Regions from separate parts of the Stenotrophomonas sp. YJH_SMC_53 genome, predicted to be linked through region 2. Evidence: riboswitches for the same ligand, from Rfam matches in the RefSeq annotation. Region 2 holds a riboswitch; the other holds the start of a gene.
What was found. A riboswitch is a leader RNA that binds a small molecule or an ion and turns the genes downstream of it on or off. The one in region 2 is predicted to bind thiamine pyrophosphate.
Positions count from the first base shown of each region.

Region 1: linked by a shared signal. The riboswitch ahead of AC5P7X_RS16590 (TonB-dependent receptor) and the one ahead of thiC (phosphomethylpyrimidine synthase ThiC) in region 2 are both predicted to bind thiamine pyrophosphate.

Region 1 is NZ_JCAFTF010000011.1:56,553-59,961, reverse strand. It holds gene AC5P7X_RS16600 (glycine zipper 2TM domain-containing protein) at 1-333, shown strand, start outside; gene AC5P7X_RS16595 (phosphotransferase enzyme family protein) at 462-1,586, shown strand; TPP riboswitch at 1,685-1,780, shown strand; gene AC5P7X_RS16590 (TonB-dependent receptor) at 1,850-3,409, shown strand, end outside.
Region 2 is NZ_JCAFTF010000001.1:453,854-457,262, reverse strand. It holds gene thiC (phosphomethylpyrimidine synthase ThiC) at 1-1,759, opposite strand, end outside; TPP riboswitch at 1,842-1,943, opposite strand; gene AC5P7X_RS02045 (BCCT family transporter) at 2,168-3,409, shown strand, end outside.

The DNA.
Region 1 (3,409 bases), on a different contig from region 2:
GGTGTCGCCGTGGTCAGCGATGCCAGCGCGATGTCGAGGAAGGACAAGCGCACCCTGGTCGGCGCCGTGGTCGGTGGCGTGGCCGGCAACCTGCTCTCCAACGGCGACCCTGCGGCCACCGTGGGCGGTGCCGTGGCTGGTGGCGCAATCGGCAATCTGACCACCTCCGACCGCCGCGACCGTCGCTATTACGACAATCGCTACGACCGCCGTTACGATCGTGGCTACTACCGCAGCGGCTACTACAATCGTGGCGACGACCGCCGCTGGCAGCGCGAGCGTTACTACGACAACCGCTACTACCACGACCGCGGTCGCCATCGCGGCTGGTAAGCGGCACGGCGGCGTTACCCTGCCGATGGCAGAAACGGGCGGGTCGATGACCCGCCCGTTTGCGTTGGCCGCGCGCATGGCGTTGAATGCGCAGCCTTGGATGTGACTTTCCCCTCTCGGGCTGCGGCATGACGTCTACCTCCCACCGCGTGCAGGGCCTCAACAACGACGAGGTCGCTGCCGACTGGCCACCGATCAGCGCGGCGGACATCGCGTGGTTGCGGCGGTGCTATCCGCAGCTGGACAGCGGCAGCCAACCGCGCTGGCACAGCCCGCGACCGCTGTCGGCTGCCGCCATCGTCGATGGCACGCGCGGCGCGGTGTTCATCAAGCGCCATCACCACAGCGTGCGCAACGCGGCCTGCCTGGAAGAAGAACACCGCTTCATCGCCCATCTCGACGCTGCTGGCGTGCCGGTGACGCAGGTGCTGGCAGCGACCGATGGTCACACCGCGGTCGAACACGGTGACTGGACGTTTGAACTGCACGACGTCGGCGCAGGCGATGACCTGTACCGCGACGCGGTGTCGTGGTCGCTGCTGACCGATGTCGCGCAGGCCCACGAAGCCGGACGCGCACTCGCGCAGCTGCACCGCGCCGCCGCCAGCTACCACGCGCCCCAGCGCAGCACCCATCTGCTGGTGGCGCGCGACGACCTGATCCGCGCCGACGATCCGATCGCCGCAATCAAGGCAGGTCTGCACGCGCGCCCCGGCCTGGCCCGCTATCTCGCGCGCATTCCGTGGGAAGCACAGCTGCGGCGTGACGTGCTGCCGTGGCACACGGGACTGGCCGAGCGCCTGCGCGACGAACCACGGCTGTGGGCGCACAACGACTGGCATGTCTCCAACCTGCTGTGGCGCGACGGGCAGGTCAGCACCGTGCTGGATTTCGGCCTGGCCTCGCCCACCAGTGCACTGTTCGACCTGGCTACCGCAATCGAGCGCAACGCCGTGGCATGGCTGGAGCTGGAGCGCGGCATGGAGGCGGTGCGCATCGATATCGCGCTGGCGTTGCTCGATGGCTACCGCCAGGTGCTGCCGCTGTCGGCGGCACGCGTGCACCTGCTGGCCGACCTGCTGCCGATGGTGCATTTCGACTTCGCGCTGTCCGAAGTGGAGTATTTCGAGGGCGTCACCGGCTCGACCGCCAATGCCGATGTGGCGTGGCAGCCCTTCATGCTCGGCCATCCGGCGTGGTTCCATACCGCCCCGGGGCAGGCACTGCTGCAGGCCCTGCACGCCGCCGCGTGATCCGGTTGACGCAGCGTTGGGGTCAGATCCCTTTCCGCAGGAAAGGGATCTGACCCTGGGTGGCGCTCGCAAATCCGTACCATTTGTAGTGAAATGGTCACCTGAAGCGGGGGTGCCTGGATCTGCCAGGCTGAGAGAGTCCCTTGGAACCTGATCCGGTTTGCACCGGCGTAGGGAGCTTTGAGCCGCAGCCCCCCCCCGTCATGGGCCGGTGCACCTGCGCGCCGTCGCTTCGTCTCCCTTGTTGTCCGAAGACGAACCGAATGAACCGCTGCCTGCGCCCCACCCTGCTCTCCCTCGCACTCTGCGCCGCGCTGCCGCTGCACGCCAGCGAGGCCGAAGCGTCCCCCGATGCGGCTGCCACCGGCGCCGAGCGCTCGCCGACCGAACTGGCGGCGGTGCGCGTGCAGGCCGGCAAACCGAAGGACGATACCTCGCGCGTGAATGCCTTCGGAGGCGGCAGCTGGAAGGACACGCCCGCGTCGATGAACGTGCTCGAGCGCGATTACCTCGACCGCCGCCAGGTACGTTCGCTGTCCGAGCTGGCCAGCAACGATGCCTCGCTGGGTGATGCCTACGCGCCGGTGGGCTACTACCAGAACATCGCCATCCGCGGCTTCGCACTGGACGCGGCCACCGGCTACCGCTTCAACGGGCTGTCCATCGCCGGCGAACAACGCCTGGCGCTGGAGAACGTGCAGTCGGTGGAGATCCTCAAGGGTGAAGCCGGCCTGGCGGCAGGCGTCATGGCGCCGGGCGGGATCATCAATTACATCGGCAAGCGCCCGGCGGAAGTGCGCACCGCCACGCTCGGCACCGATTCGGAAGGCTCGCGCTACGTTGCCGTCGATGTCGGCCACTGGATCACCCCGCGCTTCGGCGTGCGCCTGAATGCCGCATGGGATTCCAGCCATTCCTACGTCGAGCACGCCGATGGCCGCCGCAACTTCTACTCGCTGGCCGCCGACTGGCTGATCGGCGAGCGCGGCAAGCTGGAAGTGGATGCCAACTACCAGACCAGCTCGCAGCGCTCGGTGTCCGGCTACCAGCTGCTGGGCGCGCGTGACCTGCCGCGCGGTGTCGACCGCGAGCATCTGCTCGGCTACCAGCCGTGGCAGCGCCCGGTGGATATCGCCAGCACCAACATCACCGCGCTGCATACCTACGACTTCAACGACGCCTGGCAATCACGTGTATCGGTGGGCCATAGCCGTTCGGTGATCGATGACAACGTCGCCTTCGCCTACGGTTGCTACTACGCCGCGCAATGTGCCAATGGCAGCGTGCCGGGCAACTACTTCGCACCCAACGGCGACTACGACGTCTACGACTACCGCAGCCCGGACGATACCCGCCGCAACCAGCAGGCCCGTGCCGAGCTGCGTGGCCGCTTCGAGACCGGCAGCGTCGGCCACCAGCTGACCGTCGGCGCCGACTACTTCCGCCGCACCGTGGACAAGCGCCCGAGCGTCAACGAGTACGTCGGTACCAGCAACATCCACGAGGCACCGGTGCCGGTGTTCGCGCCATCGCCGAAGATGCCGGGCCCATCCGCACGACGCCTGGACAGCCGCCAGACCGCGTTCTTCGCGCTGGACCGGATGAGCTTCGGTGATGACTGGCAGTGGCTGGCCGGTGGCCGCTTCGTGCGCCTGGACGAGCGTGCCTACGACAAGCGTGGCACCCCGCAGCGGCACAGCCGCCTGTCCCGGTTCCTGCCGCAGACCGCGCTGGTGTGGAGGGCTACCGACCAGCTCAACGCCTATGCCAGCTATGTGCGCGGCATTTCGCTGGGCCAGGAAGCGCCGTTCTGGACCAGCAAT
Region 2 (3,409 bases):
CCTGGGTGATCTTCATCGAACAGAAGTGCGGGCCGCACATCGAGCAGAAGTGGGCCAGCTTGTGCGCATCCTTCGGCAGCGTCTCGTCATGGAACTCCTTGGCCTTCTCCGGATCCAGGCCGAGGTGGAACTGGTCTTCCCAGCGGAACTCGAAGCGCGCCTTGCTCAATGCGTTGTCGCGAACCTGCGCACCCGGATGGCCCTTGGCCAGGTCGGCTGCATGCGCGGCAATGCGATAGGCCATGATGCCGTCGCGCACGTCCTGGCGATTGGGCAGGCCGAGATGCTCCTTCGGCGTCACGTAACAGAGCATGGCCGTGCCGAACCATCCGATCATCGCCGCGCCGATCGCGCTGGTGATGTGGTCGTAGCCCGGTGCGATATCGGTGGTCAACGGCCCCAGCGTATAGAACGGCGCCTCGCCGCACTCACGCAGTTGCTTGTCCATGTTCTCCTTGATCAGCTGCATCGGCACGTGGCCGGGGCCCTCGATCATGGTCTGCACATCATGCTTCCAGGCAGTCTTCGTCAGCTCGCCCAGCGTTTCCAGCTCACCGAACTGCGCGGCGTCATTGGCATCGGCGATGCAGCCCGGGCGCAGGCCGTCACCCAGCGAGAAGGTCACGTCATAGGCCTTCATGATTTCGCAGATCTCTTCGAAATGCGTGTACAGGAAATTCTCCTTGTGGTGCGCCAGGCACCACTTGGCCATGATCGAGCCCCCGCGGCTGACGATGCCGGTCACCCGCTTGGCGGTGAGTGGCACGTAGCGCAGCAGCACGCCGGCGTGGATGGTGAAGTAGTCCACGCCCTGCTCGGCCTGCTCGATCAGTGTGTCGCGGAAGATCTCCCAGGTCAGTGCTTCGGCGCGGCCGTCGACCTTCTCCAGCGCCTGGTAGATCGGCACCGTACCGATCGCCACCGGCGAGTTGCGGATGATCCACTCGCGGGTTTCATGGATGTGCTTGCCGGTGGACAGGTCCATCACGGTGTCACCGCCCCAGCGGATCGCCCACACCAGTTTCTCTACCTCCTCGGCGATTCCCGAGGAAACGGCGCTGTTGCCGATGTTGGCATTGATCTTGGTCAGGAAGTTGCGGCCGATGATCATCGGCTCGCTTTCCGGATGGTTGATGTTGTTGGGCAGCACGGCGCGGCCGCGCGCGATTTCATCCCGCACGAACTCCGGAGTGATGATCTTCTGGATCGAGGCGCCGAACGCCTCGCCCGGGTGCTGCTGCAGCAGGCCCGCATCGCGGATCGTCTCCAGCCGCTGGTTCTCGCGGATGGCAACGAATTCCATTTCCGGCGTGATGATGCCGCGCCGCGCATAGTGCATCTGGGTGACGTTCGCGCCTGCCCGTGCACGGCGCGGCAGGCTGCGGGCGGGGAAGCGCACGGCAGCGAGCTTCGGGTCGTGCTCGCGATCACGCCCGAACGACGAACTCAGGCCTTCGAGCTGCTCGGTATCGCCACGTTCCTCCACCCAGCCGCGACGCAGTGCCGGCAGCCCGGCGCACAGATCGATACGCGCGTCCGGATCGGTGTAGGGGCCGGACGTGTCGTAGACCGTGACCGGTGCATTCTCTTCGCCGCCGAACAGCGTCGGGGTGCGGGTCAACGCGATCTCCCGCATCGGCACCTGCAGATCCGGGCGCGAACCGGGCACGTGGATCTTGCGCGAGCCGGGAATGGGCCGGGTCACGGATTCGGAGAGTTGCTGGGCCTGTTGCTGCAGGGCGGAGAGCTGTGCGTTCATCGGGCATCGTCCAGAAAGGTCAGGGACGAAGCGGCGGCGCACTGCGACCGCGCCCGGACGGTCCTTGGGCGGAGTCCGGGCACGGCTGCATTGCAAAGCTTCCCTACGCCGGTATGAGCCGGATCAGGTTCCAAGGGACTGTCTCAACCGTGGCCACGTGGCCTCGGTACCCCCGCTTCTTGGCGTGCATTAGAGCATAGACCGCCCGCTTCCGGATCTGACCCCAATCGCTATTCGTTAACGGAACCATGACGTCGCGTTCAGTAACGTGCACGTCGGTCGCGCTCCCGCGACCGACGCGTCCTTCGCCGCCGACGCGGCCCCTGCCCGGTTCGCGCTGCATGCCGCCGGCCCTTCGCTGCAAGCTCTGCTCGCTCCCCTCAATCCCTTGATCGGAGAAGCTCCTTCATGGTGTTTCGCGTTTCCATCGCACTGGTTCTGCTGCTGGTGCTGCTTGCCGGTATTGCACCTGGCCCCTTCAATACCGTGGTGCAGAGCATCCTCGGCGAACTCATCCGCGGTATCGGCTGGCTGTACCTGCTGGTGGTGTTCCTGGCCCTGGTGTTCCTGATGTACCTGGCCTTCGGACGCTTCGGCAACCTGCGCATCGGTGGCGAAGACGCCGAGCCGGAGTTCTCGCGGGCCAGCTGGATGTCGATGCTGTTCGCCGCCGGCATGGGCATCGGCCTGGTGTTCTGGGGCGCCGCCGAGCCCATTTCGCACTTCAGCAAGCCACCGGAAGGGCTTGCTCCGCAGAGCCTGGATGCGGCACGCGCCTCGATGCGCTATGCATTCTTCCACTGGGGCCTGCACCCGTGGGCCATCTACGCGCTGATCGGGCTGGCAATGGCCTGGTTCCAGTTCAACCGCAACGGCCGTGGCCTGGTCAGCGACATGCTGCAGCCGATCATCGGCCGCCATCATCGCGGCTGGATCGGTCGCGTGGTCAACATCGCTGCAGTGGTCGCCACCGCGATCGGTGTCGCGACGACGCTGGGCTTCGGCACCATCCAGATCGCCGCCGGCATCGAGCGCGTGTTCGGCGTGCAGGCTACCGTCCCGGTGCAGATGACCATCATTGCCGTCGCCTTCGTGCTGTATATGGCGTCCACCGCCAGTGGCGTGGAGCGGGGTGTGAAGTGGCTGTCCAATTTCAACCTGGCGTTGGCTGCCCTGCTGGCAGCCATCCTGCTCGTGCTGGGGCCGACCGGCTTCATCTTCGATACGTTCACCACCACGCTGGGCTCCTACCTCAACCAGCTGGTGACAATGAGCCTGCGCATGTCACCGTTCTCCGGCAGCACCTGGGTGGCGGACTGGACAATCTTCTACTGGGCCTGGTGGATCTCGTGGGCACCGTTCGTGGGCTCATTCATCGCACGCATCTCGCGCGGCCGCAGCGTGCGCGAGTTCGTGATCGGCGTAGTGCTCGCGCCGACGCTGCTGGGCTTCTTCTGGTTCGCGGTGTTCGGCGGCACCGCGCTGTGGGCGCAGATCTTCGGCCATGCCGACCTGGTGCAGGCGCTGGGCAATGGCTACGAGACGGTGCTGTTCACGCTGTTCGACAGCATGCCGCTGCCGTTGCTGCTGTCGTGCATCGCACTGGTACTGCTGATGATCTTCTTCGTAACTTCGGCCGACTCGGCGGTA